3 regions of the Providencia sp. LY12 genome follow, and region 1 is predicted to be linked to each of the others. Evidence: predicted binding sites of a transcription regulator. Region 1 holds the regulator's gene; each other region holds the start of a gene.
The links. The regulator PurR, encoded in region 1, represses purine synthesis genes. The targets are predictions, from matches to a motif close to CANGCAAACGTTTGCNTG.

Region 1 (11,461 bases):
AATTTTTGTGATTGATATCATTCAAGTAAAATGTAATTTATACAATTTGAATTCTCTATCTTTCTTGAGCCACATTTTTTATTCATATTTTTACACCTTAATATCCCATATATCCCATATATCCCATATATCTAAAAATTAATTCATAGTAGTGAAATACAAAGCCGCCTCACATAATAAAACAATGTAACTAGATAGAAGTACATATTATGTGAATGGTGGCTATAATTATTAGATTAATATATATTTATGCGAATTACATTCATAGAATGAAAAATCAATTATAAAATACAATTATTAGTCTATGAATCATTCTGTAAGCGTAGAATATTTTTCTCCAATCTTAGCAGTAATAAAGATAACTGACTTAGTTCATCATGACTAATATTACTTAAAATTTCTGTCCGAGTATTATTAATCACTTGATCAACCGTTTTGATGAAAGGCTCCGATTCCTCTGTGAGTTTGATTCTCTTAGCACGTCGGTCATTCGCACATGTATGACGAGAAATGAGCCTTTTTTCTTCTAATTGATCTAATGTTCTGACCAAGGAAGGTTGCTCAATACCAATTGCCTTTGCCAATTGAATCTGCGACTGCTCGGGCGGTAACTGGCTAATATTATGCAGTGTTACCCAATGTGTTTGCGTGAGTTTAAGTGGTTTGAGGCGATAGTCAATCAATGCTCGCCACATACGGACTACACGAGATAATTCAGTTCCAATTTGAGATTCCAATTTACCCTCCTTTATATAATTATAATGTCTAAAAAATATACCAAATACATATTATTTTTTGAATTATATATTAACTCCCTTTTATCTTTACAACCTTTTATTGAGCCAATACCTCATAAATACCTATATATAGTGAGCATCAATAAATCATTGAGTGATATACATCTTACTTTCCCCCATGATTTTTCATATAAAAACAATATAATCACTTAATAAGACAATCTATCAATTATCTTATTAATAAGAATAGCCTTACTCTTCTTTCGAATCTATCTATTTTAACCCTTATAGTAATTGCAGCTAACAATAAAAAATGCAATATCAAATAAATCCTTAAAAAACAAAGCAATATAGTTGCTCTTAAAATTATGTCATTTACAGTTGATTTAAATGAACTTCATCATCATTTTGAATAAATAAAATTTTATTGAAATGTAACTATTGGAATTAATCTAAATGAATTAATTTTTGATTAAATTATCTTATTTTTAATAGTTTTATTATCAATCAAAATAGAGGTTGTTGAGGATCATTCATCTCTTCTTGAGCCACTTTCTTATTATTTAATCTTAAAAATCGCTGGCGACATAAACGGATGACATGACGTTTTTCTGCGTTAGTTAGCTGCAACCAACCAAAACGTTCATCTCGGGTTCGATAACAACCTCGGCAATATCCCTGCTCGTTGGTCTGGCATATCCCACGGCAAGGGCTTGGAATATCAAAAAACTCAAGTTGTTCTGCCATCGTTAACCACCCGTAATATAAACATAAAATTATGATATACTCCCTCGAATTGAGTATAGCCATGATATGACTAAAAAATAAACCTCAATCACTGTATTTAGTCATATTGCCACGTTATATTAATAGATAAATCGATTCGACTTTAAGCATTATTGCCTGAAGAATTTATAGGGAAACTACTATTATGCGCTTACTACATACCATGCTCCGTGTTACCGACATGCAACGCTCCATTGATTTTTACACCAAAGTATTAGGTATGCGTTTACTGCGCACGAGCGAAAATACAGAATACAAATATTCTTTAGCGTTTGTCGGTTACAGCGATGAAAGTGAAGGTGCTGTTATCGAGTTAACTTATAACTGGGGCGTAACAGAATATGACTTAGGTAATGCTTATGGTCATATTGCATTAGGTGTTGATGATGTTGCTAAAACCTGTGAAAACATTCGTCAAGCCGGTGGAAATATCACTCGTGAAGCTGGTCCAGTCAAGGGTGGTACAACCGTTATCGCATTTGTTGAAGATCCAGATGGCTATAAAATTGAGCTTATCGAAAATAAAAGTGCAAGCAAAGGATTAGGAAATTAATCCCTCACATACATTTTATATTTTAGGTGGTGATAACCATCACCTAAAATATCTTCAGTATCTACCTGCAAAAATGCATTCCCTTTGGCATAATGAAAGCCAACCAGAAACTGTAAATTGAAAGCCTAATGTCTGAAAAAAATAACCCTAACTCACTGGTTAACCGCTTCCGGGGTTACTACCCTGTCGTTATAGATGTTGAAACTGGTGGGTTCAACCCTAAAACTGATGGTCTATTAGAGATAGCGGCCATTACACTCAAAATGGACAAAGATGGCTGGCTAGCCATTGATGAAACGCTGCATTTTCATGTAGAACCATTTGAAGGTGCGAATTTGGAGCCCTCTGCACTGGAGTTCACAGGTATTGACCCCACGAACCCCCTACGTGGTGCAGTGAGTGAATATGATGCATTACATGCCATTTTTAAAACAATTCGAAAAGGTATGAAGAATACCGATTGCAATCGCGCGATCATGGTAGCTCATAACGCAAATTTTGATCACAGCTTTGTTATGAATGCGGCAGAACGCTCTGGGTTAAAACGTAACCCATTTCATCCCTTCGCAACCTTTGATACCGCCGCACTGAGTGGATTAGTTTTTGGGCAAACCATTCTTGCAAAAGCCTGTGTCACCGCAGGTATTCCATTTGATGGCAAGCAAGCCCACGGAGCCCTATACGATACTAACCGTACCGCGCTATTATTTTGCGAGTTAGTCAATAAATGGAAAAAATTAGGTGGATGGCCACTACCTAGTGAGCCTCAATAACCTCGCCCCCTAAAAACAAAAAAACCGTATTAGTTTTAGGCTAATACGGTTTTCATCAATATAAGCATTAAAGCCTATTCAACAATTTAATTACTCAGTGATGGTTTCATCTGCTGGACGGTATTTGTCTGCAGTTTCTTTGATCAGAGCTTGTAATTCGCCGCGTTGGAACATCTCAACGATAATGTCACAACCGCCAACTAACTCACCATCAACCCATAACTGTGGGAATGTTGGCCAATTAGCATATTTTGGTAGCTCTGCACGAATATCTGGGTTTTGTAAAATATCAACGTAAGCAAAACGCTCACCGCAAGAAGAGAGAGCTTGAACAGCTTGAGCAGAAAAACCGCAGCTAGGCAGTTTTGGAGAGCCTTTCATGTATAATAAAATTGGGTTTTCTTTAACTTGGCGCTCAATTTTTTCGATAGTTGTCATTTTATATCCTAAAACGTGGGTGCTGATTTTGCAGTCACTGAGCCACTTTGAATCATTTGCAAGGCAACTCATTAGACAGAACACATTGACCGGTGTAATCGCCGGCATAGTCAAAACATCGCAAATTGTTCCGTGATTGTTTCATACAATATGCCAGTTTTATAAGGCGAATACTATAGCACTCCTATTTGCTGTACTCAAAAGGTGAAAAGCAAATAGCAACGTTTTCTTTTTACTATAAAAAATTCACTCTGGGTGTTTTTGCCGTGTAATCATGGGAGTTATTTGTTAATATATTAGCAAATTAATAACACTTGATGTATTTCCCTGCTCTTCAATGACAATAACGACACGCAGTGGAATAATTATTATGCAACTTACTAACAATTAAGGCATAAATAGCATCATGGAACAGGTTTTTTCTTACTGTAACCTGTATTCTGTTATGATAAATCATGACTTACAATGCGGCGCAATAGCTCAGCACAGCTCAACGTCACTACACTAGAAGTAGATTAATTAATAGAAGTACATTTAATTTCGCTCATTTTACGAGCAAACACCCTAAACACTGAATAAAAGCAATCAAGGAGTACGCAATGTCTTTTGAATTACCAGCTCTACCTTATGCTAAAGATGCTTTAGAACCTCATATCTCTGCTGAGACCTTAGAATACCACTATGGTAAGCACCACAACACTTATGTTGTTAACCTGAATAACCTGATCAAAGGCACCAAATTTGAAGGTCTGTCTTTAGAAGAAATCATTAAAACTTCTGAAGGTGGCGTATTCAATAACGCGGCTCAAGTTTGGAACCACACTTTCTACTGGCACTGCTTGGCTCCAAATGCAGGTGGCGAGCCAACCGGTAAAGTTGCAGAAGCTATCAACAAAGCATTTGGTTCATTTGCTCAGTTCAAAGAGCAATTCACTGATGCCGCAGTTAAAAACTTCGGTGCAGGTTGGACTTGGTTAGTGAAGAAAGCAGATGGCAGCCTGGCTATCGTTAACACATCTAACGCGGCAACACCAATTTCTGGTGACGATAAGCCAGTTCTGACTGTTGATATCTGGGAACACGCTTACTACATCGACTACCGTAACGCACGTCCAAAATACTTAGAAAACTTCTGGGCGTTGGTTAACTGGAAATTTGTTGAAGAAAATCTGGCTTAATTTTAGTTCAGATCTAAAATGACTAAGGGCGAGTATATTACTCGCCCTTAATTATTTCTCATCCTTATTAGATAGGATGGAAATGAAATCAGAAAATGTGCACAGCAAACAAAATAATTACAGCTAAAGAGCCAAACGCAGCTAGCAATCCATATTTAAAATCTGTATCCATGAGACCCTCTCATATAAAGAAATTGAATTATCAAATAACCATAAAATAAAAAGGTTATTTCAGTATACATGCACAAAAACGTAAAACCAGTGTCTATATCACATGTTATAACATCAATTATTTCTTTCGTTTTTGCGCTAGATCAGACAAAATCGACAACAAATCGCTAAATTATTGCCAGCAAAGGTACTATGCATCAATATGCAGGTAATTATTTAACTAGAATTATTTTAGAGACCAAGTTTTGGTTAGGAGTTTTTTCTTCTCATGGCAACAATTAAAGATGTGGCGAAACGTGCGGGCGTCTCTACCACAACCGTCTCCCATGTTATCAACAAGACGCGTTTTGTCGCTGATGATACAAAAACAGCCGTTTGGGCCGCCATCAAAGAGCTCAATTATTCTCCGAGTGCGGTTGCGCGTAGTTTAAAAGTCAACCACACCAAATCAATTGGTCTGTTGGCAACATCAAGTGAAGCCCCCTATTTCGCAGAAGTGATCGAGTCTGTCGAGAATAGTTGCTATGAGAAAGGCTATACTCTAATTTTATGTAACTCTCACAATAACTTAGGTAAGCAAAAAGCGTACTTGCAAATGTTGGCACAAAAACGTGTCGATGGGCTACTTGTGATGTGTTCAGAATACCCTGACACCTTGATAGGTATGTTGGAAGATTACCGAAATATCCCAATGGTCGTCATGGACTGGGGTACCTCTCGCGGGGATTTCACTGACAGTATTATTGATAACTCTTTCCACGGTGGTTACTTAGCGGGTCGTTACCTTATTGACCGTGGTCACCGTGAAATTGGCGTGATCCCTGGCTCTCTCGAAAGAAATACAGGTATTGGGCGTTTAACCGGCTTCAAAAAAGCCATGGAAGAAGCCAAAGTCACATTAAAAGATGAATGGATTGTTCAAGGGGATTTCGAGCCAGAATCAGGCTATAAAGCGATGATGCAGATCCTCAGTAACAAGCACCGCCCTACTGCGGTCTTCTGTGGTGGAGACATCATGGCGATGGGGGCAATCTGTGCGGCTGACGAGATGGGATTACGTGTCCCTCAAGATATTTCCATTATTGGTTATGATAACGTGCGTAATGCACGATATTTCACGCCTGCATTAACCACAATCCACCAGCCAAAAGAGCGTTTAGGTCAAATGGCGTTTGCGATGTTGCTCGATCGTATTGTGAATAAACGCGAAGATGCGCAAACGATTGAAGTTCATCCGCGTTTAGTTGAGCGCCGTTCCGTGGCTGACGGTCCATTTATTGATTATCGCCGCTAAGTCTACCTCAGCACATTAGCTCGCAAACCACTCCGCGTTGAGCGTTTCGCTATCACCAAGATAGTCAAGCAGCCATCTCAACGCTGGAGATGTATCATTCTCAACCCACGTTAAGCAGCAAGGGCTTTCAGGAAACGGCTGTGCTAATTCCAGCTCAACAAGCTTGCCTTCTGCACACAATGGCGCTGCACGGTGCTCAGGAACCATTCCCACACACAGCCCATTTTCCAAACACGCTAAACCACTTTCCCAGTAAGGCACAACTAAGCGACGTTGGTTATCCAGCGCCCAAGTATCTCTTTTCGGTAAGCTTCTTGAGGTATCTTCTAAGCACAAACTTGGATATTCACGCATTTGATCATCTGTCAGTTTGCCCTGAATTTTTGCTAATGGGTGATCGGGGCTCGCAACACAACGCCATGACATAAAGCCCATATCACGGAAGCTATAGCGCTCTCCAATTGGTGAAGCACGGGTCGCTCCAATCGCAACATCCACACGTCCATCGGCTAAAGCATCCCAAACTCCATTAAACACTTCAGGGTGGATATACAGTTCAATATCAGGGAAATGACGATAAAAATCCAAAATCAGCTGTTCCGTACGCTGCGGTTTTACGATGCAATCAACAGCAATACTGAACTGTCCGCGCCATCCATTGGCGACTTGTTGGCATTGATGTCGAGTATCAATCATTTTTTTGATAACACTTCGACTTTCTTTAATAAAGATAGCCCCGGCTTCCGTCAATACCACATCACGGTGACGACGTTCGAATAGCGGAACTGCTAACCATTCTTCGACTTGTTTTACTGTGTAGCTGATCGCTGAAGGAACTCGATGCAGCTCATCCGCAGCACCACTAAAGCTTCCCGTTCGAGCAACTGCGTCTATGACTTCAAGTGCATGAGCTGACCACATTTTCTTTCCTTTCAAATTATTTGATAGCAGAGTCCAAATATTACCGTTTCACAACGTAAAAAAATAGCCTATACAATAAGATAACTATCAACATTATTTTAAATATAGATTAAGCAAAAACTATGACAAATACTGCGACAAAAAACTCCTCTGGATTTTTGATTTATCTTGCTGGCCTAAGCATGCTGGGGTTTTTAGCCATCGATATGTATCTGCCAGCCTTTGGTTCAATGCAAACAACCTTAAATACGACTGAAGGCGCTATCAGCGCATCATTAAGTATCTTTCTAGCGGGCTTCGCGTTTGCCCAGCTATTATGGGGACGCCTTTCAGATAAATTAGGACGCAAACCTATCCTTATTGTTGGGCTTTCCCTGTTTATTGTTAGCTGTCTAGCAATGATTTGGGTCACCGATGCCACTCAGTTATTAATCCTTCGATTCTTGCAAGCCGTTGGCGTTTGTTCTGCTGCGGTTTTATGGCAGGCCCTCGTTATCGACCGCTATAACGAAGCTGATACTCAAAAAGTATTTGCCTCTATCATGCCTTTAGTGGCGCTTTCTCCTGCATTAGCGCCACTTTTAGGTGCCTGGGTGCTTGAGCACAAAAACTGGGAATTTATCTTCATCGTGCTGATGATGGTGGGCGTTTTACTCCTGCTACCGACCTTGATGCTAAAAAAAGTGGCACCGAAAGTCATCGCAGAAGAAAACCAGCCACAAACCAAAGTTTCCTTTGCTACCTTGCTAAGCTCCCCTGTTTTCAGTGGTAACGTACTTGTGTATGCAGCGTGTAGCGCTGGCTTTTTTGCATGGCTAACGGGTTCGCCATTTATTCTACGCAATATGGGCTTTAACCCTGCGGATATCGGCTTGAGTTATATCCCTCAAACACTGGCATTTATTGTCGGGGGATACGGCTGCCGCTTCGTATTAGCTAAAGTTCGCGCTGAAACGTTGTTCCCAATCTTGCTAGCGGGTTATGCCGTTAGTATGATTATTCTCTTTGTGATGGCGATTTATACGCAGCCAACATTAACCATGATTTTGGTTCCATTTTGCTTTATGGCAGCAATGAACGGAGCATCATACCCAATTGCAGTCGCCAAAGCCCTCAATACGTTCCCATCTGCTAGTGGTAAGGCCGCTGCACTGCAAAACGCCTTACAATTAGGGTTATGTTTCTTAGCCAGTTTATTAGTGTCTGCACTTACATTTGACCCTTTACTCGCTACAACTGGCGTGATGGCATTTACTGTAATCCCAATGATTATAGGCTATTTCATGCAGCGTTGTGCTAGCAAGTCCAATGATGCGATTAAGCACACTGAATATCAGCATGACTAATCGTTAGTTAACGTTATTTTTTGGCATCATAATAATCAGTTCCGTTACTATTATTAATAACGGAACTGATTTTTAATAAATACGTTATTTGGTGAATATATCGTTTATAGAGTTAATTTTTTCCCTATAACACGCTATTATTAGCATATTCAATTATGACGTTTTGAAGAGCCATGCTGAAACAGTATTATCCTCCTGATGAATTAAAAGAATTTGTTAGTTCAGTTTTGATTATCAAGAAATTTACTGATGCTATTAAGATCTTCCCAGGTACAGGTGCTGAAATATGGGTTTCGACTGAAAATATCAGTATGTCGACTCACGAACATACATCCGTCAATCCATTTCAGTTAATCATCCCCAGAGTCAATATATTTACCGCCATCCCGAATAATGCCAGCGTGATGGTGCTGCGTATTCGCCACGATGCCTTACGTTTTTTACTTCCCCAACGCACGTTAAATTATACGGATATCCCTACTCCGCTTAGCCAAATATGGAGCAATAATTGGTTTAAATCATTGGCCAATTCTTCATTCAAAGAGTTGCATGAGTGTTTTTATGTCACTAAGGCAGCGAAAAAGGCACATTTTATTGACCACGTTCTGGACTCTCTTTATCACAATCCAAATAAAAAAATTACCGAAATTGCCGATGATATTGGCTACAGCGCACGCTTAGTTCAAAAAGAGTTTTTAAAAGAATTTGGGATCACACCAAAACGGTACCAGATCAATTGTCGCTTAGAGCAAGTGATGAAAACTATGGTGAAAGAACAAGATACTTATCGTTGGTTTGAAACGGGCTATTATGATCAATCCCACTTTTATCGCGATTTTAAGCGTTACTTTACCATGACACCGTCGGCATTTTTAAAGTCAAATTATTCGCTTTTTTACAATACAAAAACAAAGTCTCCATTAAGATAGTTCTGAGTACATAAGGAGAATGGTATGAGTATTGTTGTATATGCCCAAATCACTACCGAAAAAAAGGACGGGTATTTAACGAAGAAAATCGTTAGCGAAATTGCCAAACGCAGCCGGATGGAAAAAGGATGTTTGCAGTATGACCTGATGGCAAAAGAAAATGGCTACATTGTGTTTGAAGAGTGGGAAAATGCACAAGCATTAGAAATGTATCAAAAAAGCGCTCATTTCAAACAACTTGTTGACGCGATTGAACGTGACAATGCCATTTTTTCGGTCAATTTTAGTGAGAAGTAATAGAATATTCCGGTGAATTTATTACCTACCGATTCAACAGGTTATAGCTCTGTATAGAGCTATAACCTTATCAGCTGAAAACTAGATTGACGATTTTTCACTGTCTACTGAGTCATCACTCTCTTGTTTCTGCTTCAATAACATTTCTTGTTCTTTCTGATACAAAACACGCTCAACAGTATCAACAATAGCTTGAGTTTGTGGGTCAATCTCAATGTTGACTTTATGGCCCAGTCGTTTGCTACCCAGTGTTGTTCTCGCCAACGTTTCTGGGATCAAATGCACGCAGAAACGGTTATTGATAACATCACCAACCGTTAAGCTGATTCCATCAATCGCCACAAATCCCTTATGTAAGATATACTTCATCAAGGCTTTATCATAAATAGATAGCCAAACTTGATGATTATCTTCAGAGGTGAAAATCTTACTAATTTCTGCGGTGGTTACAATATGACCCGAAACCACATGTCCGCCAATTTCATCACCATATTTCGCAGCACGTTCAATATTAACCACATCCCCTTCTTTTAAGTCACCTAAATTAGTGAGGCGCAATGTCTCTTTGATTAAATCAAAGCTAACGTTCTCCCCCTCAATTTTAGTCACCGTCAAACAGCAACCGTTATGCGCAACGGATGCACCGGTTTCTAAACCCACTAATAATTCCGGTGTGAATTTCATGACATGAGTACGGAAATTAGCTCTTTCCGTGATTGAGATAATTGGAGCGGTTCCTTGAACAATGCCTGTAAACATAATGACTCTCAGTGCAGTGAATTAATGAACTCAGTTTACCTAAGAATTTTCAGAGATCTATCTTATTTGAGTGGTTATATTTATGCTGCCATCACAAAACATTTAAACGGTTTCTATACTAATCTGCTGTTTTATTATTCTTATCTATAACTATGTTGGATTGGTTACATAAAAGAGATAGAATAAGGGGTTAGCATTAACTATCTGATTTTTTAGTAAATCATAGATTTTCATTCCGCTTTTTTCTTTTTTTAATTCGAAACTTATTGTGAAGGTGTATGCGTGCAGAAATATATTACAGAAGCGCGTAGCTTGTTGGCTCTCGGTATCCCTATCTTCTTTGCCCAATTTTCCCAAACCGCCATGGGGTTTGTGGACACCATCATGGCGGGAAGTGTTAGCGAAATCGAAATGTCAGCTGTGGCTGTTGGTTTTTCTATTTGGTTGCCTGCTATTTTATTAGGGCAAGGTATTCTCATGGCGCTCACGCCAATCATCGCTCAAATGAACGGTTCAGGTCGCAGAAACCTAATTGGCGACCAAGTTCAACAAGGCTTGTGGCTAGCCTTTATTTTAGGTGTTAGTATCATGTTACTGTTATATAACAGTAAATTGATCATTAGCAACATGCCTCATATTGACCAAGAGTTAGCCGATAAATCGGTTCGTTTCCTACACGCGATTATGTGGGGAGCCCCAGGTTACCTATTTTATCAAGTGTACCGTAGCCAGTGTGAAGGATTATCAAAAACCAAACCTGGCATGGTCATTGGTTTTCTTGGCTTGATGGTCAATATTCCAGTGAACTATATCTTCATTTATGGTCACTTTGGAGCACCTGCCTTAGGTGGTGTTGGTTGCGGCGTGGCGACAGCAACGGTGTATTGGGCAATGTGCCTGATGATGAGATGGTATGTTAAACACGCACCAAATCAGAGAGATATTCGCCCTGCTCAGCCATTAGGCGCACCAAATCCAGATATCCTGAAACGCATTATTGTGCTTGGAACACCGATTGGATTAGCGCTGTTTTTTGAAGTCACCCTATTTGCGGTTGTTGCCCTATTGGTCGCTCCTTTAGGCGTTGTTGCGGTCGCGGGTCACCAAGTAGCGCTTAACTTTAGTTCTGTGATGTTTATGTTCCCATTATCAATGGGTATCGCTGTCACCATTCGAGTTGGCTATAACTTGGGACGTCAATCTACCGATGCCGCAAAAGTCTCTTCCTATACTGGTTTAGCGGTAGGATTAAGTTTAGCTTGCTTAACGGCCATCTTTA
Region 2 (11,461 bases), 1.4 Mb from region 1:
GCTGGGGGGCAGTAGTTCAGTCAATGGCATGATCTACATTCGCGGGCAAAAACAGGATTATGATAACTGGGAACAAAAGTACGGATGCGAAGGCTGGGGTTATCAAGATGTCCTACCGTGGTTTAAAAAAGCCGAACGCAATGAAAGCTTGACCGGAGAATACCACGGCACTGACGGACCTCTTCCCGTCAGTGAAAACCGTTATCGCCACCCACTTTCTATGGCATTCATTCAAGCGGCTCAAGAACATGGTTTACCATACGTTAATGACCTTAATGGAGAGAGCCAGCAAGGAACCAGTTTCTATCAAACCACCACACATAATGGGGAAAGAGCCAGTACATCCAAAACCTATTTGAAATCAGTAGCAAATAGCGACCGTTTAACGCTCAAACTTAATACCCAAGTTAACCGCATTATTATTCGCGATGGACAAGCGGTTGGCGTGGCTTACCAAGGTAAAAATGGTCACGAAGTCGAGGCCTTGGCGCGTGAAGAAGTGTTGGTTTGCTCCGGCGCAATGGGATCAGCGAAGTTATTGATGCTCTCTGGTATCGGACCTGAAGAACACCTTTCCTCTTTAGGGATCAAAACCGTGGCGAATTTACCGGTGGGCAAAAATTTTCACGATCATTTGCATATGTCCATCAACGTCACCACCAAAGAGCCAATTAGCTTATTTGGTGCCGACCAAGGCTTTGCCGCTATCAAACATGGTTTTGAGTGGATGGCATTTCGCAGTGGGCTACTCGCTTCTAACGTTTTAGAAGGCGCCGCCTTTAAAGACAGTTGCAACCAAGGTCGCCCTGATGTGCAAATTCACTTTTTACCTATTTTAGATAGCTGGGATGATGTACCGGGGGAGCCGCTACCTGCCACTCACGGTTTTTCACTGAAAGTCGGTTACTTACAGCCTAAGTCTCGCGGGGAAATTTTACTGCGTAGCCAAAACCCGCAAGACCCGTTAAAAATTCACGCCAATTACTTGGCTGAACCAGAAGATATGGAAGGTTGTAAACGTGCGGTGAAATTCGGTTTAGAGGTATTAAGCCAGCCATCATTGCAAGCTGTCAGTAAAAATACATTGATGCCGCCAGCCCAAGTTCAGCATGATGAGGGGCAATTAGAAGAGTTTGTGCGTAATTTCTGTAAAACGGTTTATCACCCCGTTGGCACCTGCCGTATGGGTACAGATACCGCAAATTCCGTCACTGATTTACGTCTTCGCGTCCATGGGATCAATAAGCTACGTGTGGTGGATTGCTCCGTGATGCCAGAAATTCCAAGTGGCAATACCAATGCGCCGACCATCATGATTGCGGAGCGTGCAGCCGCGATGATTATTGAAGATAGACAATAATCCCCCTAAAAAGCCCCCCGCCAGAACCTAACAGGCGGGGGATAATCACTATCCTGTTACTTTTACTTGAGCCGCCGCTGTTTTTGCCATCTCTAGGGCTTGCTCAATCGAATCTCCGACTGCGAGCGTCACACCTAAACGACGAGTTCCCGCAATTTCCGGTTTACCAAATAAACGCAATTGAATATCAGAACCGAGAGCCTCGTGAATGCCCGAAAAAACCACATTCCGACTATGCAGCTCAGGTAAAATCACGGCCGATGCGCTGGCACCATACTGGCGAATAGTGCCAATCGGTAAGCCTAAGAAAGCACGAACATGTAATGCGAATTCAGACAGGTTTTGAGAAATCAACGTCACCATGCCGGTATCATGAGGGCGAGGAGAAACTTCGTTGAAAATGATCTCATCACCACAGACAAACAGCTCCACACCGAATAAGCCGTATCCCCCTAAAGCGGTGACAATTTTCTTCGCTACGTCCTGTGCTTTTTGCAAAGCAGCATCACTCATCGCTTGCGGCTGCCAAGATTCGCGATAATCACCTTTTTCTTGGCGATGACCCACTGGCGCACAGAAATGCACACCGTCTACCGCGCTAATGGTTAGTAATGTAATTTCAAAATCGAAATTCACCATTTTTTCAACAATCACGCGCCCTTGACCTGTACGCCCGCCTTCTTGGGAATAATTCCACGCACTATCAAGCTGCTCCGCTGAGCGAATGATGCTCTGCCCTTTCCCCGATGAGCTCATGACTGGTTTTACAATGCAGGGAAAGCCAATTTCATGGGCTGCGACTTCAAAATCCGCTTTCGTTTCCACGAAGCGGTATTCCGACGTCGGCAGTTGTAGCTCTTCGGCAGCTAAACGACGGATCCCTTCACGATTCATGGTTAGGTAAACCGCATTGGCAGATGGCACGACTTTTTGACCTTGCTTTTCGAGTTCCACCAACGTTTTGGTGGCAATCGCTTCAATCTCAGGAACGATAAAATCTGGTTTCTCACTTTCAACAAGTTGGCGTAGTGCCTCACCATCCAACATATTGATGGTGTAGCTGCGATGAGCAACATGCATCGCAGGTGCATTGTCATAGCGATCCACCGCAATCACTTCAATACCCAAACGCTGGCACTCAATCGCCACTTCTTTACCTAACTCCCCCGAACCGAGAAGCATAACTTTTGTCGCGCTAGAACAAAGTGCAGTACCTAATTGGCTCATGATAATGACCTTATATCCCCAGAGATAAATGCAGCTACATAAAAGATAATGTCTAAAAAGATGGCAGGATTATATACGCAATCGTTTGCTTTGACTATGATAGAAGCATAACCCGTTAACAGTATTATCTGTAAAACGGGCTAACCCATTAAAATTAAAAGTTAAATTTTGGGAGATTCATCCCGCCCAGTCACATACGGTTGATGGCGGGCACCTTTGCCATAGCGTTTATGGAGTAGCGCTAATACACAAAACAGTAAGCCAATCCAAATCAAGGTAAAACTGACACCTTTGACCCAATCGAAAATTTCATTAAACAGGAAAACTGCTAACAAGAATTGAATTGTTGGCTCGATATATTGCGCTAAACCAATCACCGTTAATGTGGTACGTTTAATGGCTGCCGTGAAAAAGAGTAATGGAATGATAGTCACAGGCGCCGCCAACATGTACAGCATTTTGGTTTGCCAATCACCATTTTCTACCGCGCTCATTCCATGTGCGGATAACCACCATGTAATACCTATCGCCAAGGGTAATAACCAAAGCGCCTCTAAAAACAGCGAGGTGATAACATCAAAACGAATAAACTTACGGATCAAACCATAAACTGCAAAAGCGCTCCCCATCACTAACGCTAAAACGGGCAATTCCCCATATTGTATGATTTGGTAGGCAACACCTGAAAAAATAAACACAACCGCCAGTTTTTCAGCAAAGACTAAACGCTCTCGCAAGAAAATCACACCTAGCAAGATTGAAAACAGCGGGTTAATAAAATAACCCAAGCTCGCAGCCAGTACTTGCCCATGAGTTAACGCATAGGTGAAGGTTGTCCACGATACCGCCATAATCGAGGAACTAAAAAAACATAACACAATTGAACGTTTATCCGCCCACACTTGCTTCCACAGGGATTTATTCTTGATAAGCAACCGAATGAAAAATAAGAACGGAAGAGACCAAATCAATCGTTGCGCCAGTAATTCCATGGCTTGTGCATCAGGAAGTAACCGATAAAACAGCGGGGTTATCCCCCAAAGAATATAAGAAAAGATAGCTAATGCTACCCCGGAACGCAGCAACATAATTTATCCGTATGAAAGTGTGGTTGATTTTTCTTCTCTATAATACGCCAATAACGGAAAGATAATAGGTTGAAGTGCAAACTATCACTAAGGTTATCGATCAATTTATTCACACTAAACACTTTTATTAATCATACGAAAACCTATAGTGCAATATCTTTTAAGGAAATCATTACGTGTATTCACTCACTTTTTTAGAGTACTTTGCAATTTTACTGAGATAATTTTAATGACTTAACCACAAAACTTAAAAACAGAAAAAAATTATCAAGGAGGATGATTAATTAAATTTCATAAAATTGCTAATAGTGCTTTTTATGACTACCATTTTGCGATATTATTACTTAGCTAAATAACATTATTTTCATGTTATCTAGAAAACATAATAATCGTAAGACAAGCTTAAAACTCTATCTTGTTACAAAACATTAAACAGATGTTACGTTTTGACACATACTTTAACCTTTGTTTCTTTTTTATATTAAAATTAGGCAAGTACTTTTTTTAATATCATTTACGTTCAGCAATAATCTATAAAAAAGAATAGTTGAAAATATATTACCATTTCCATCGGTGAATTATTCTCATTCTATTAAACTACGTTAATTTGAATGTCAAATCCGTTTAACAGGAGTTTGGTGATGAATAGCGCCATTCATGTAATCGTTGAAAACGATAATGTCTTTAAGAATAAACTGAAATCAAAGATGGAATCTTTTGATTTTATATTTAAATTCTATAATGACGAAGAGGTATTTATTAGTACTTATACTTACCCTAAAGAAGATAATGCAAAGGATTGTGTTTTATTATTCGTAGGCAATAACTCCAGTCATATTAATAAATTAAAAAACCTTACTCAATCTTTAGCCGTTGTTCCTGTTATCGTCATCGCAGAAGAACCTTCTGCTGCACTATGCAGAGACTACTTCAAGGCTGGAGCCTTTGATTTCTACGCATTTCCATTTGATGACAGAGTGTTTCTAAGCGCTATTCAGGGAGCTAATGAACACTTCGATAAACAAAATGAAAATCATAAAAAATATATCTATTTAACCAATAAATTCGACCGTCTCTCAGCTAGAGAGCGTGAAATTATGGACATGATTTTAGACGGAAACACCAGCCGAGAAACGGCCGAAAAACTGTCATTATCACCAAGAACCGTAGAAGTGCACCGTTCAAATATTTATACAAAACTAGGAATAAAATCACTACCTCAATTAATCCAAGAGTATGAATATATTAATACTTATTCTGCAAACGCTTAATTCTCTTTATTCACCAGCCCCCCTCTGCCTAATGGTTTATCAAAAAACCATTAGGCATTTTCCGTTCGCAAAATTACCCAGAAAAATATAATTAAATTTAGATTTTTATTTAGATAACTATTTAATTTAATCATTTAACTTAACTATTCACTTAACTATTCGGTTAACTATTTTTCACTATCAAACTTAGCATAATGATTATGCTTTCTATTCCTCTTTATTAATCTATCATCCTAAAATAACTATTTTTTAAGCAATAGTGGAAAATCAAATAAATTGCACTATCATTTTTATACAGGAAAACTGTTACTCTAGTTATTAATGATAAAAATCGCATTTATAGCTAAATATAAAATTAATATATTTAGTTTAAAATAAAATATAAACCTATATATATCCCCGCAACCATTTACTCCAACTGTGAGTATGTGAGTTCACTGAAATAAAAATCTATAACATCAAATTAAAACCAATTCCTAAAAAAAAGCGTACTGAGATCAACATACTTAACAACAAGATAGGTTGATAATCTTAGCTCTTTTTCATTTCTTCTCTTTCGTTTCGCTGAAAGGCGTGACTGAGCCCGCAATCAATATGCATTGATATGTTGGGCTTAGTGATTACCGTAAGGCTGTGTGATTTGAATGCTTCGAACGTTTTCAGCATTGCTGCAGAAAATCAGTAGAAGCTTTTTTTATTGGCAGGGCTGTTTTTATTGACGGACTATTTTTATTAACTGGACTATAGCTTGTATTCGCGAATATCAATCTGATATTGCTTCAGCTTGCGCCACAGTGTAGTACGCCCCATATTTAATGCTTGATGCATCTCCTGAATTTTTCCACCGTATGCCAACGCGGCTTCGATGATTAGCGCTTTTTCCACTTCATGAATGTTCAAGTCGTGGAATAGATTATGTCCGTGTGTTTTCTCTGAAAGTTTTTGCCAGTAAAAGTGACACTTTAGCTTTTCACTAATTTCTCGCCCTAGGGTAAGAGTGAGAGCTAACAGTATATTACTGCTGGTTGACTCCCCACGTAACACCAACGTGGCTAACAAGCGCGTTTCATCATAAATAGGGGCGAAATAGTAAGTATGTCCTTGTGAGTTAATTGGCTGGTCATCTAGAGAAGTGACCTGTATTTGAGAGAATATCCAAGATGGCAACATGGCGCTGCTGTCTGATTTACGGTTAGACCATAAAGTTTGACCGTATTTATCCAACAACATTCCTTCAATGTCGAAATCATGGATAGGTGATAAACCATTTGTGATGGCTTCACTTGCCAGTTGTATCAATAACTCCGGATCAATGGAGCATGATGATTTTTCTGTAAGCTGTGCGAGTTTGGGAATTGTAAAATCAATAGTCATAATCAGCCTTATTCTTCGATAAGTATTCTCCCTGATTATGTCAAGTTATCAGTTAAGTTTTATATCCTAGATCAAGTTATGATTTGATAGATTTTGGCGGGATGATATAGATCAAGTATTTGAAATATAGAAAAAACCCAAAATAATGGGTTATATCGAAAAAAGCCTGCAAACATGATTCGCAGGCTAAATTTCGAGCTAGATGATAGCCTATTTTTTATTCGCTAACAACGGAGCCCCACAGGTCATATTCATCAGCATGCTCAATCAGCACTTTAACGATATCCCCTGCTTTCACATCAAACTCGCCATTGAGGTACACCATACCATCAATTTCTGGCGCATCGGCCATACTACGACCCACTGCACCTTCGTCATCGACTTCATCGATAATAACTAAAAGCTCGCGACCCACTTTCTCTTGTAAGCGCTGAGTGGAGATCTCTTGCTGAAGCTGCATAAAACGATGATAACGCTCTTCTTTTATCTCTTCAGGTACTTGGTCAGCCAGTTCATTCGCTTTTGCGCCTTCAACTGGGCTGTATTTAAAGCAACCAACTCTATCTAATCGCGCTTCTTGTAAGAAATCCAACAGCATTTGGAAATCTTCTTCTGTTTCACCAGGGAAACCAACAATAAACGTTGAACGTAATGTCAGCTCAGGGCAAATTTCACGCCAGCGCTTAATACGCTCTAATGTTCTTTCTACCGCTCCTGGGCGTTTCATCAGTTTTAAAATTTTCGGACTGGCGTGCTGTAATGGAATATCCAAGTAAGGTAACACTTTACCTTCTGCCATTAATGGGATCACATCATCAACATGTGGGTATGGGTAAACGTAATGCAGACGAACCCAAACCCCCATAGAAGCTAGCTGCTCACATAATCCAACCATGCTAGTTTTCACCGGCTGACCATCCCAGAACCCCGTACGGTGTTTAACATCCACACCATAAGCAGAAGTATCTTGAGAAATCACCAGTAACTCTTTAACGCCTGATTCAACTAAACGCTTCGCTTCATTCAACACATCGCCAATAGCGCGGCTATCTAAGTCACCACGCATAGAAGGGATGATGCAAAAAGTGCAACGGTGGTTACAACCTTCCGATATTTTTAAGTAAGCGTAATGTTTTGGCGTTAATTTTACGCCTTGCTCTGGGACTAAACTAAAGAACGGATCATGCTCTGGTTTTGGCACATAGTGGTGAACGTGATTTAACACTTGTTCATAACTATGTGGGCCCGTAATTTCTAATACCTTCGGGTGAACTTCACGGATTTGGTTCTCTTTTGCGCCCAGGCATCCTGTCACAATCACTTTACCATTTTCGTTCAACGCTTCGCCGATAGCTTCTAACGACTCTTGAACGGCACTATCAATAAAGCCACAAGTATTCACGATAACCAAATCGGCATCGTCATAGCTAGGAACGACTTGGTAACCATCAGTACGCAGCTCCGTTAAAATACGCTCTGAGTCAACGAGGTTTTTTGGGCAGCCAAGTGAAACAAAGCCAATCTTTGGCACTGAATTCGTATTTTGCGACATAGCTCACTTCTTTATTATGTTATAGATATTGTTTTAAAAAATGGGCTGGATTTTACCTGAAGTATAGCGGGAATTGTATATTTTTTTAGCGATGAAAATGATATTTCGAGCGAAATTCCCGCGCCATTTCTAGCACAGGGATTTCACTCAGAAAAACAGCAAAGATTATCGGTTAATTGAGCGGGCGATACGGGAATAGGTGTGTCTAACACCGCGGATCACAATACTGTAATTCAATATATTCTCCGGTAAGGCGATGCCGTTATAACCCGAGTCACCTATATGATGTAAATCTGTTCCTGCCATTTTGCACATTAACGCAATCTGGCGAATGGTTTGTAGGTCAGCCCCTTCTTGAGATGTGCCAATCGCGGTCATGGTCATAACTCGCTGAGAATGGCAATAACTCACCATTTTCTGCACAAATTCCGAAGATATTCCCGGAACCGTTCCCGGTGCAGGCAGTAAAATAATATCCGCACCGCTCTTAATAAAGGAATGAATATCCTCTTCGGTAATTAACTGCTCAGCAGACGCATTGAGAACTCCCGCTGCATGCATTTTTCCCGTAATCAGAACGATATCTTCCCCCACCACCGCTTTGAGTTCTTTGAGGCTTTGGTTGATTTCTTGGTTAGTGACGCCATTACCCGGATTCCCAGTCAGGACAATAATATCCGCGCCCATCTGCTTTAATTTCAGGGCATTTTTGACAGTAGCCAAGCGCCCTTCAGACATTTTCCACTGTTTATCTTGATGGGGATTATTAAACCCTGCGGGAACAGGTTCCAAATTCACGCCAATTGCACGTCCTGTTAAGTGCTTTAAGGTACGAATAATCTCATCGGGTGCAATGCCTTCTGGCAAACCTTGCATCACTGGGTTATTTACATCAAAAACATTCAATAGCAAAATATCTGCGCCTTGGCTTGCTGCGAGTTCCGCATTAGTGACGTTCATCAAGACGGGCTGAATAGTCCCTATAGTTTCACTCACCAGTAATCGCCCTTCGCTGGCTTTAATCGCTTCCAGTAAGTTTTTCTTGTTCATTTTTGCAATTTCAGAAGCGGAACAATCCAAATAACGTTTTTGCATCTCCAGCACCTCGACTTTATACCTAATAAATACCGATCAACGTTTCGACTATAGCATGTGAAACCGACTACAGTGTCTGAAGCAAATCACCTTTCTAATACTTATTTTTTATCATTAAAAAAGAAAGCATTAACACTTTGATTAATATTAAATTTAAATATATTCATAGTAAGGATTGGATATAAGCCTAAAACATTCTGCTTGTTTTTGATTAATAGTAATGATTATCATTATGCTTCTAACTTCATTCAGGTAAGGATGTCACAATGAAATTCGCTTATCAGGCAGCCGTTTCGGGCTTAGCCTTATTCTCTCTATCCGCCTTTGCTCAAGAGTATCCTCTCGGTCACCCAGTCATTAAAAACGGCATGGAAATCCAAGGTGTTTATTTACAGCCTATCACCATGGACACCGAAGAAGGTCACCACAAAATGGCTCACCTGCCAGCGGATAAAGCCGACGTTCACTTAGAAGCCGACATCCACGCAGTAGAAGATAACCCGAACGGCTTTGCAGAAGGCGATTGGATGCCTTACTTAACCGTCGAATATACCGTCACCAAACTGGGCGATAAGCCACAGACTCAATCAGGCACCTTTATGCCGATGGTGGCAAGCGATGGTCCTCACTATGGTGAAAATATTAAACTGGACGGCAATGGTAAATATCGCGTTACCTATAAAATTTACCCGCCTTCACACAACCAACAAGCCGCTTTCGGTCGCCACATTGATAAAGAAACAGGTGTTGCCCCTTGGTTTGAACCGTTTGAAGTCTCTTGGGACTTTGACTATGCCGGCATAGGTCGCAAAGGCAGTTACTAATTTTTCAATGATGCGCTGAGGGCTTTCGCGGGGGTAATATTCCGCGCGAGCCCTTTTTCGCTAGTAAGGAACTCTCAATTTTCAATAAGTTTGAGCCAACAATGAAAACACTACTCAGCTTTTTACTGGTTTTTATTTGCGCATTACTTCCGCAATCTGCCTTAAGCGCCGAAAAATATACCGTTGAATTAGAAATGAAAAATGGGGATTTAATCCCACGTGTTCTGGAAGTGCCAGCGAAAACCATTATTCGTATCAAAATTACCAATACTGGCACTGAACCCGCAGAGTTTGAAAGTCTGCAACTGCGCAAAGAAAAAGTATTAGCCCCCGGCGCCAGTTCCGTGGTGGTTATTGCACCTTTAAAACCAGGTAGTTACACATTTTTCGACGATTTCCATCTGTCACATCCAAAAGGCGAGATCATCGCTAAAGAGTAGGATTCAACATGGGACAAGTTCTCTTTGTAGTTTGGCGCGAAAGTTTTGAAGCGCTATTAGTTATCGGCATCATTTATGCGTGGATCAAACGCCACCCTGACGCTCGCAATGGGATGAAATACCTGTGGGGCGGTGTTGGGCTGGGTATCGCCATGTCCATCTTACTCGCACTGCTGATTTACGGCGTATTCAATGTCCTTGATGACACTGGGCAATCTATTTTCATGATAGTCATGGAGATCCTCGCCTGTATCTTGATTGTTCAAATGGTCTATTGGATGAACAAAAGCGGCGGCTCGATGAAAAAAGAGCTGGAATCAGGTATCAATCGTAATGCAGAACACCATAGTTGGTGGGGCGCAACCTTGATTATCGCTATCGCGATTGCCCGTGAAGGTAGCGAAATTGTCGTTTTCCTTTCCAGTTTTATCATGTCGTTGACCGCTGAAAATGCCAACGAATTTATCTTTGAAGTTGCAGCGGGTGTCGCTATTGCGGGTATGACTCTATATGCCTTCTTATTAACTAACCGAATTATTTCATGGAAAATTTTCTTTAAAGTCACTGGCGTGATTTTACTGTTCCTTGCCCTCTCCTTGCTGCTTCGTGGCGTTGAAGAAATTTCAAACTTAATGATTGAGTTTGACTATCCAATTCCTGAATTTTTAATCTACCCAGCATGGGATACCAGCGCATTACTGGATGATTCTGGTGTAGCTGGCAACTTTATTTCATCATTCTTTGCATATCGTTCACAGCCAATTTGGCTCAGTGTTATCACCTTTGTTGTCTATTGGATTGTGATCCTCGCACTGTTTGTTTGGAGCAAAAAACATGCCGCTAAACGGAACTTACAAAATGCGTAAAATCACCCACTTAGCCATTAGCGTAATCGTTGCTTCACTCGTGGCATCTACCGCCTATGGAAAAGCCCTACGCTCCCCTGTGCAAACAGGGGACAACATCATTATTGCTAAGGGGGATATTCCCACCCCTGAAAAATATCAGCCTGCCATTCAAGAATACTTATCCTTCGTCAACAAGGAGTTAAGTGAAATGGTGGAGCAATTAGAAAAACTCAATCAAAGTGTGCAAAAAGGTCAATTAGCGCAGGCGAAAGCGGCCTATATTCAAGCCCACCAGCACTATGAAACCGTGCGTCCGATCATTGTTTTGTTTGGTAATACCGACCGAACCATCAACCCTCGTGCGGATTATTTTCTGGATAAA
Region 3 (9,090 bases), 930 kb from region 1:
TAGTTCATTAAAGAAAGTAAATGAGATATCATATTTATCTTTGCTTAATTCATCGTATGTTGTTGTAAATACAGTTTCCATACCACCGAAACCCGAAACCTCTTTACCTACGATAAGAATTTTTTTCATGAAATATGCCCGTTTAACATCACTGCATGTGCCATTGTTTGTCGTTATGTTATCAAATGACGATATTCACGGAAAGAATAAAGCCGCATATTCGCGGCCTTTCATCACATTAGGTATTTTTTAGACTCAATTTTTTCTGTTTCTGAGTTACCGTAAAAATGCCGTTCCAGCTGGGTTAATAAATCTTTAGCAACACTCTCAGCCATAAAAGATTGTACTGGCTCTTTTTCTATGTTTTGCATTTCTCGTGTCTCTTCATTGAATCTAGGATCAGAAAAAACAAATTTCATGAATATAAAGCCGGGCGGGTTATCAATAGATACCTGTGCTTTCTCCAGTTTCGGAATGAATTCTGCGTTATCAGCTTCAAGCTCTACACATTCGTCATTTTTCATGCGGACACCCACGAATCATCCTGCCAAATCTCTTCCAAAATTTGACCTATCTCTTCTTTCTCATCATCTGTTTTAGTGCCGCTAATAGTTAGTGATTGTGATGAACTCATAGCGATACGCAAACTCAATGGACCGAACCGGTCACCAATCCTTTTTATAATTTGTTCCTGCAGGGCGTTACGAGTTTTGTCGTTTGGTTTTTGCTTTGATTCTTTATCAAAGAGAATTTCAATGCGTGGCATAATGTAACCTCTCATTTAACTGTTTATTTATACAGTATTTATATACAGTAAATTTTGAGATTGCAAGAGTAGAGGGCTAATTTTGTGTTACGAAAAAGAAGCTCACAGATAAGTAACACAAAAAATATGAAACACAGAAAGCAACACTTGATTTTATATTATTGATTTAAAATAGAAATATCGCCAATGATACACATATCGCAGTTAATGCATTTTTTAGTAATTAATAGTGCCATTTCAATTAGTTATATCAGATTTAAACCAGTAGTATACGTCTTCGAACGTCATTTTACACTGAAGTAAATCAATTAGACACTGAATTATGTGCGAGTGAACGGAGATGACCAACTAAAAAACAGTGATAAACAAGCAGAATAATTGAAAGTTCTAAGTATTATTTAAAGTGGATAGTTTGTAAATAAAGTCGAATTAATAATATAAAAAGGCTCTATTTATACAAATAGAATAAGAGCTTAATTTAAGCTCTTATGGAAGAAAGCAATTAATAGTTAATAGCAAATATTAAATTAATAATTAATTAAGTTATAGATATACCAGCTCTTAGTTTTATCAGATTGCGTATAGAAGCACAGTACACCATTAATGATAAAGAAGGTCGCTGATTTTATAGAGTCTTCAACGTTGAACTCCTCAGAATACATTAGCACGATGCTGGCATTATCAGCGATTTGATAAACATCGATAACTTTCTCATCGAGATTATAACCGTACAGATACTGTTTGTTCTGTGTTGGATCGTAGAAAGCTTGAATATTTTGCAGATAGGTTTTTAATTTACCTTTTTGTACGACAACGGTAGGTTCAATTTTGCCGGCATCTGTCATGTTATAGATCATGTAGGATTTATCTTTTGAATGCCCTAAGAAGTAATTTTTCTTAGCAGCGCTGAATGCAAGCGTTGTTGGGTAAAACTCTTCAAAGATACTTGATTGCACGGTTCTTCTAATAAAAGCCATGTTTATTCCTCTTATTTAAATTATGAAAACTTAAGTGCGGGTTAATCATATTTAATGAGAGAGATTTTAAAAATAATGTTAATTATTAGTTCGTTTTATATATTCAAATGATTTAAAAATTAATAAAAGTAGAATATTCACAATGGATCGCAACTGTGATAGTAATAAGAAAAAACAATTAGGAAGTGGTCATGTTTGAAAATCTAGGGGTATTGAATTTTTGGACTTACTTAGCGGGGTTGGTGCTTATCATCATTGTTCCCGGTCCAAACTCATTGTATGTATTAAAATCAAGTACTTCACATGGGACAAAAGCGGGATATCGCGCTGCAATCGGTGTTTTCACTGGCGATGCAATACTGATTTTTCTTTCATTCATTGGTGTTGCCTCGGTGATCAAAGCCTCTCCAACGCTGTTTACCATCGTAAGATACTTAGGGGCAGCTTATCTTTTGTACTTAGGGTGCAAAATCTTATATGCAACTTTTTGGCAGAAAAAATCGTTATCAGCAGGGGTTGAGCAGATTGAAGTAAGAAAAGAAAATTACTTCACTCGTGCGTTGGTACTTAGCTTAACGAATCCGAAAGCAATTTTGTTCTATATCTCGTTCTTTATTCAATTTATCGACTTCAATTATAGCCATGCTTGGGTGCCGTACATGGTATTAGCGGTTATCTTAGAGACGGTTAGCTTCTTGTATCTAAGCTTATTGATATTCAGTGGCTACTTGATAGCGCGCTTTTTACGGGAAAAGCAGATTTTGGCGAAATTGGGAAATTGCACTGTCGGTGCATTCTTTATGGGGTTCGCAGCAAAACTTGCCATTTTTAGTAATTAGTTGTTGATTAATATCAGATTCAATTTGCAGTCACTTTAACATTTCGTAATAATCAACTTTTCGAGTGTGGATGAATGAGAGGCTAGAGTGACGCAATTAGAAATCGACGAGTATTGGATGGCTCAAGCTCTTGAGCTAGCAAAAAAAGCTCAAGATGCAGGGGAAATTCCTGTCGGTGCGTTACTGGTCAAAGATAACCAACTCGTGGCAGAAGGCTGGAACCACTCCATTGAAAATCACGACCCTACCGCCCATGCCGAAATTATTACCTTACAAAAAGCGGGCACCGCACTACAGAATTATCGTTTATTAGACACAACGCTGTATGTCACTTTAGAACCTTGCATTATGTGTGCAGGGGCGATGATCCATAGCCGCATCGGTCGAGTGGTGTATGGCGCGAACGATTTTAAAACGGGGGCATGTGGCTCCTTCATTAATATCATGTCGCAGCCAGGTTTAAACCACTATGTTGAAGTGACAAGTGGTGTACTTGAAGAAACTTGCTCATCCATGCTCAGCGATTTTTTTAGAATGCGCAGAGCACAAATTAAAGAGCAGAGGCGTCAAGAAAAGCAGGCTCAAAATCCCGAAAGCTAGTCTTCAATTGATGTTTCCTTTTGTAGGGCTACGTTATTATCGGTGGAATTCGAACGCGTTGGTTTTGCCAAAATATATTTCCCTAGAGAGTCGTTTGGTGCACGAGTATTTTCCTTGGCATTAAACACACCGAGATTTGCTGACGCTTTGGGCGCGATCTCCACTTTTGCTGACACTACATCAGGCATCACATAAGATGAAAGCGGCGAGTTCTCATTTGGCACTACAACGTAAACGTGAGATTTCTTGGCAATTTCGAGTGTTTTCTGCTTTTTCTCCTGACTTTGCAAATAACCCGCTAAGCTTTGATGATAGCGACGAATATTTTCTACATAGCGATAAGCTTCGTGTCCTCGGGCATAACCATAAGTGAGTTGGGAATAATATTTTTGCTGAGTTAGCAAGGGTAAATTTGCTTTAACATCAAGCCAGCGGTCAGGATTACCGCCAAGTCTTTGCGTTAGTTTTCGCACATCCAGCATATGCCCATAACCCATATTATAGGCAGCAAGGGTAAACCAAATGCGATCATCTTCAGCGATAGAATCGGGTAAGCGTTTCATAATATAGGCTAAATACGCAGCCCCACCTTTAATGCTCCCCTCTGGATCTAACCTGTCTTCAATTCCCATAGTTGCAGCCGTTGGTTTGGTGAGCATCATGATCCCACGAACGCCAGTCGGTGAGGTTGCAAGAGGATTCCAGTGAGATTCTTGCCAAGCTATTGCAGCAAGTAATTTCCAATCGATGCTCTCAACGGTCTCAGCATATTTCTCAAAGAGAGGTTGATAATCCGGCAGTTTATTATTTATGGCGCTAATAAACGTTATGGTATCGAAATAATCGAAGGATTCCACATGGCTGAAATGCTTTTCAATCAAGCGAGCAAGAAGATCGTTCTGATTGCTGAGATTAAAAAAATCGAGCAGGGCGGCATCTAGGCTGTTGTCATGTTGGCGGCTTAAATACCATGTAATGGCATGGTCATCGCGCAAATCAAATGCCACGGCGACTTTAGGATGAATACGTTGCTGCAAAGAAACCGCAATAGAATCTTCAAGGGTGTAATCAATTTCACCTTCGGCCACCATTTCTAATAATTGACTTGGTGTATAGTTGCTGCTTTCTTCCCACTTAAGATTAGGATATTGCGCTGAAAGTGCTTTTAACGTGCTTGCATGAGTGCTCCCCGCGATAACCATTAATTTCCCTTTCAGGTCATTAAAGGTTTTTGGGCGCGTAGTGCCTTTACGGTAAACCAATTGCTGAGTAACACTCAAATAGCTTGGACCCGTTTTCATGGTTTCCAAACGGTCTTTATTATACAGCAGCCCCGCCACAGCGATGTCGGCATCGTCGTTATCGAGATCTTCGAAAATCTGTTCAATAGTCGGGCGAATAATAATTTTGAGTTTAATGCCTAGGTACGTGGCAAAGCCTTGAGCAAGCTCGTAGTCAAAGCCACGTAGCTGACGCTGCTCATCAATATAAATGAGTGGTGAACTTACTGCGCTAATACGTAACTCACCCCGAGAGATAATTTTGTCGATTTGGGTGTTTTGCGTATTAGACCATCGGACATTGAAGCCAATGATCATGGTGGCAAGTAAAGCGATGACCACGATAATAAAATAGTTAACTTTTAGGTTATTCAAATAATTATTTCTCGTGCAGGAACTGGTGTTGTGCGCTTAATAAAAACTGTTTAATCATGGTTATAAATCCAGTGGTTTCGTATTTTGCTCTAACAATGATGATCGGTGCAACTAATATTATCGTATTTAGCACATATTAATATTTAACTAATCGCTCTATTTTTAGTCACGCAAACGGTTTCGTATTGATGAACATTGCTCTATAATGGACTCCGGTTTCCCTGCTTTCGTGATCAGGGCTGGCGTTTAAAAGAGAGAATTTAAGACTATGGAAATTTTGCGTGGCTCACCGGCACTATCAGCATTTCGTATTACCCGCCTTTTGGCGCTGTTTGCTGAAAAACAGCTCCCAGTAACGGATATCTATGCTGAATATATGCATTTTGCTGAGCTATCAGCCCCATTAAGTGGCAGTGAGCAAGGTAAACTGAGTAGTTTATTAAAATATGGTCCTTCTCTGGCAGAGCATGAGCCATTTGGAAAACTGATTTTAGTCACCCCACGCCCAGGAACTATCTCTCCTTGGTCTTCTAAAGCAACGGATATCGCACATAACTGTGGCTTAACACAGGTTAAACGTATTGAGCGCGGCGTTGCCTACTATATTCAAGCCGATTCACTGACAAGCGAGCAGTGGGACTTAGTCATCAGTCTGTTACATGACCGTATGATGGAAACGGTTTTTGCCTCTTTTGAACAAGCCGAAGCGCTATTTGTTCAGCAGCAGCCTGCCCCAATGAAAGTGATTGATATTATCGCAGGCGGACGCCAAGCACTCGATACGGCTAACAAAGAGATGGGCTTAGCGTTAGCCGACGATGAAATTGATTATCTATTAGAGGCGTTCACAGGGTTAAAACGTAACCCAACGGATGTTGAGCTATATATGTTTGCGCAAGCAAACTCAGAACATTGCCGCCATAAAATTTTCAATGCGGATTGGATTATTGACGGGGAAACACAGCCAAAATCCCTGTTTAAAATGATCAAAAACACCTTTGAAAAAACGCCAGATCACGTCTTGTCTGCTTATAAAGATAATGCGGCAGTAATGGAAGGTTCCTCAGTAGGTCGTTTCTTCCCTGAGCCAGATGGACGTACTTATCGTTATCATCAAGAAGATGCACATATTTTGATGAAAGTGGAAACCCACAACCACCCAACGGCAATCTCTCCATGGCCGGGGGCTGCAACTGGTTCTGGTGGTGAAATTCGTGATGAAGGCGCAACAGGTCGCGGTGCAAAACCAAAAGCAGGTTTAGTGGGCTTCTCCGTTTCAAACTTACGTATTCCGGGTTTTGAACAACCTTGGGAAGAAGATTTCGGCAAGCCTGAACGTATTGTGACTGCACTCGATATTATGACGGAAGGTCCTTTAGGCGGGGCGGCATTTAACAACGAATTTGGGCGTCCCGCATTATTAGGTTATTTCCGTACCTATGAAGAGAAAGTGAATAGCCATAATGGTGAAGAATTACGTGGTTACCATAAGCCAATTATGTTAGCGGGTGGTATTGGTAACATCCGTGCGGATCACGTTCAAAAAGGTGAAATTACCGTTGGCGCTAAGCTCATCGTTTTGGGTGGCCCTTCGATGAATATCGGTTTAGGGGGCGGGGCTGCATCATCCATGACATCCGGTCAATCTGCGGCGGATCTTGATTTTGCTTCTGTTCAACGTGATAACGCCGAAATGGAGCGTCGTTGCCAAGAAGTGATCGACAAATGCTGGCAGCTAGGTGATAAAAACCCAATTCTGTTTATCCATGATGTTGGTGCGGGGGGATTATCCAACGCAATGCCTGAACTGGTGAGCGATGGCGGTCGTGGTGGGCGTTTTGAACTGCGTAAAATTCTTAATGATGAACCAGGAATGAGCCCATTGGAAGTGTGGTGTAACGAATCCCAAGAGCGCTATGTGATGGCGGTTGCTCCGGAACAACTGGCATTATTCACTGAAATTTGTGAGCGTGAACGCGCGCCGTTTGCTGTGATCGGTGAAGCAACGGAAGAGCGTCATTTAACTCTTAATGATGAGCATTTTGATAACCAACCAATCGATATGCCACTGGATGTGCTACTTGGCAAAACGCCGAAAATGTTGCGTGATGTGACAACACTGATAGCAGAGCCTGAATCACTGGATAGAACCGCCATCGATTTAACTGAAGCAGTTAAGCGCGTTCTGCATTTACCTGCTGTGGCAGAAAAAACCTTCTTAATCACTATCGGTGACCGCACTGTGACAGGAATGGTTGCTCGTGATCAAATGGTTGGCCCTTGGCAGATCCCAGTGGCTGACTGCGCGGTGACAACCGCAAGTTTGGATAGCTATTATGGTGAATCAATGTCTATTGGTGAAAGAACGCCAGTGGCTCTGTTGGATTTCTCCGCTTCTGCGCGTATGGCTGTGGGTGAAGCATTAACCAACTTAGCGTGCTCTTATGTACAAGATCTTAAGCGCGTGAAGCTGTCTGCTAACTGGATGTCTGCGGCGGGTCACCCAGGGGAAGACGCGGGTCTGTACGAAGCGGTTAAAGCGGTCGGTGAAGAGTTGTGTCCAGCATTAGGTCTGACTATCCCAGTGGGTAAAGACTCAATGTCAATGAAAACTCGCTGGCAGCAAAATGGTGAAGAGCGTGAAATGACGTCGCCATTATCATTGATTATCAGTGCATTTGGTCGCGTTGAAGATGTTCGTCTAACGGTTACACCAGAGCTGAAAACTACGGCAGATAACGGCTTGTTATTAATCGACCTTGGTCAAGGTCACAATGCGCTTGGTGGCTCTGCACTGGCGCAAGTTTATCGTCAATTAGGTAATAAAGCGCCAGATGTTCGTGACCCAGCGCTGTTGTTAGGCTTCTTTAATACCATTCAAAAACTGTTATCTGAACAAAAACTACTGGCATACCATGACCGTTCTGATGGTGGGTTGTTTGTCACGTTAGTGGAAATGGCATTTGCGGGTCATTGCGGTATTAACGTGGATATCAGTTCATTTGATGAAGACACCTTAGCGGCGCTGTTTAATGAAGAGTTGGGTGCAGTGATCCAAATCCAAGGTGCTGATCGCCAATACGTAGAGCAGTGTTTTGCCGATGCTGGCTTAGCTGGCTGTGTTCACTATCTGGGTTCTGCAACGCACGACGACGCGGTGATCATTAATAGCCGTGATACGGTAGTTTACAACGGTTCCCGTAGTGCTCTGCGTGAGTGCTGGGCTGAAACTACATGGCAGATGCAGCGTTTACGTGATAACGAAGAGTGCGCAGATCAAGAGCACGAAGCGAAGAAAGACAATCAAGATCCAGGTCTGAATGTGAAGCTGACTTACGATATCGCAGAGGATATTGCTGCTCCGTATATCGCGTCTGGTGTTCGTCCTAAAGTGGCTGTGCTGCGTGAGCAAGGGGTTAACTCCCACGTTGAAATGGCGGCGGCATGGGATCGTGCAGGCTTTGATGCTATCGACGTTCACATGAGTGATTTACTGGCGGGTAACTTGTCTCTTGAACAGTTCCAAGCGCTAGTGGCATGCGGTGGTTTCTCATACGGTGACGTATTAGGCGCGGGTGAAGGTTGGGCGAAGTCCATTCTGTTCAATAACCGTGTTCGTGATGAGTTTGCCTCCTTCTTCAACCGCCCAGACACTTTATCATTAGGTGTATGTAATGGTTGCCAGATGATGTCTAACTTGCATGACCTGATCCCTGGTGCTGAGTATTGGCCTCGCTTTGTACGTAACCGTTCAGAGCGCTTTGAAGCGCGCTTCAGCTTAGTGGAAATTGCAAACAGCCCATCATTACTGCTGCAAGATATGGCGGGTTCGCGTATGCCGATTGCGGTTTCTCACGGTGAAGGCCAAGTAGAAACTCGTGCACCTGCTCACTTAACTCAGTTAGAAAATAACGCGCTGGTGGCAATGCGTTTTGTGAATAACTACGGTCAAGTGACGGAGCAATACCCAGCGAACCCGAACGGTTCTGTGAATGGGATTACGGCAGTAACATCAATGGATGGTCGCGCGACTATTATGATGCCGCACCCTGAGCGTGTATTCCGTACGGTAAGCAACTCTTGGCACCCAGAAAACTGGGGTGAAGATAGTCCATGGATGCGCATTTTCCGTAATGCACGTAAGCAATTAGGCTGAGATTAAAACGTCTGTTTTAATTTAGAGCTAAAAACAAAACACCCTATAAGTCGCTTGATTTATAGGGTGTTTTTTGTTTCATCAAAAATGGTAAAGA

Region 2: purT (formate-dependent phosphoribosylglycinamide formyltransferase) is a predicted target of PurR. The motif match lies at 2,662-2,679, and genes of this name have one in related genera.
Region 3: purL (phosphoribosylformylglycinamidine synthase) is a predicted target of PurR. The motif match lies at 5,005-5,022, and genes of this name have one in related genera.

Annotation. Positions count from the first base shown of each region.
Region 1 is NZ_CM172594.1:1,914,956-1,926,416, reverse strand. It holds gene slyA (transcriptional regulator SlyA) at 303-737, opposite strand; gene ACY3ZI_RS09120 (DUF1289 domain-containing protein) at 1,245-1,484, opposite strand; gene gloA (lactoylglutathione lyase) at 1,669-2,076, shown strand; gene rnt (ribonuclease T) at 2,205-2,849, shown strand; gene ACY3ZI_RS09105 (Grx4 family monothiol glutaredoxin) at 2,940-3,287, opposite strand; gene sodB (superoxide dismutase [Fe]) at 3,887-4,465, shown strand; gene cydH (cytochrome bd-I oxidase subunit CydH) at 4,554-4,637, opposite strand; gene purR (HTH-type transcriptional repressor PurR) at 4,905-5,930, shown strand; gene punR (DNA-binding transcriptional activator PunR) at 5,946-6,851, opposite strand; gene punC (purine nucleoside transporter PunC) at 6,974-8,197, shown strand; gene ACY3ZI_RS09075 (helix-turn-helix transcriptional regulator) at 8,371-9,126, shown strand; gene ACY3ZI_RS09070 (putative quinol monooxygenase) at 9,151-9,423, shown strand; gene ACY3ZI_RS09065 (riboflavin synthase subunit alpha) at 9,505-10,182, opposite strand; gene ACY3ZI_RS09060 (MATE family efflux transporter) at 10,465-11,461, shown strand, end outside.
Region 2 is NZ_CM172594.1:3,357,103-3,368,563, forward strand. It holds gene ACY3ZI_RS16025 (GMC family oxidoreductase) at 1-1,360, shown strand, start outside; gene purT (formate-dependent phosphoribosylglycinamide formyltransferase) at 1,409-2,587, opposite strand; gene rarD (EamA family transporter RarD) at 2,749-3,675, opposite strand; gene ACY3ZI_RS16040 (response regulator transcription factor) at 4,317-4,946, shown strand; gene ACY3ZI_RS16045 (helix-turn-helix domain-containing protein) at 5,688-6,320, opposite strand; gene rimO (30S ribosomal protein S12 methylthiotransferase RimO) at 6,538-7,872, opposite strand; gene ACY3ZI_RS16055 (DUF7916 family protein) at 8,038-8,967, opposite strand; gene ACY3ZI_RS16060 (iron transporter) at 9,234-9,791, shown strand; gene ACY3ZI_RS16065 (cupredoxin domain-containing protein) at 9,893-10,231, shown strand; gene ACY3ZI_RS16070 (FTR1 family iron permease) at 10,240-11,097, shown strand; gene ACY3ZI_RS16075 (EfeM/EfeO family lipoprotein) at 11,090-11,461, shown strand, end outside.
Region 3 is NZ_CM172594.1:2,842,269-2,851,358, reverse strand. It holds gene ACY3ZI_RS13535 (glycosyltransferase) at 1-129, opposite strand, end outside; gene ACY3ZI_RS13530 (hypothetical protein) at 234-524, opposite strand; gene ACY3ZI_RS13525 (DinI-like family protein) at 521-766, opposite strand; gene ACY3ZI_RS13520 (XRE family transcriptional regulator) at 1,294-1,743, opposite strand; gene leuE (leucine efflux protein LeuE) at 1,935-2,582, shown strand; gene tadA (tRNA adenosine(34) deaminase TadA) at 2,670-3,182, shown strand; gene mltF (membrane-bound lytic murein transglycosylase MltF) at 3,179-4,837, opposite strand; gene purL (phosphoribosylformylglycinamidine synthase) at 5,106-8,993, shown strand.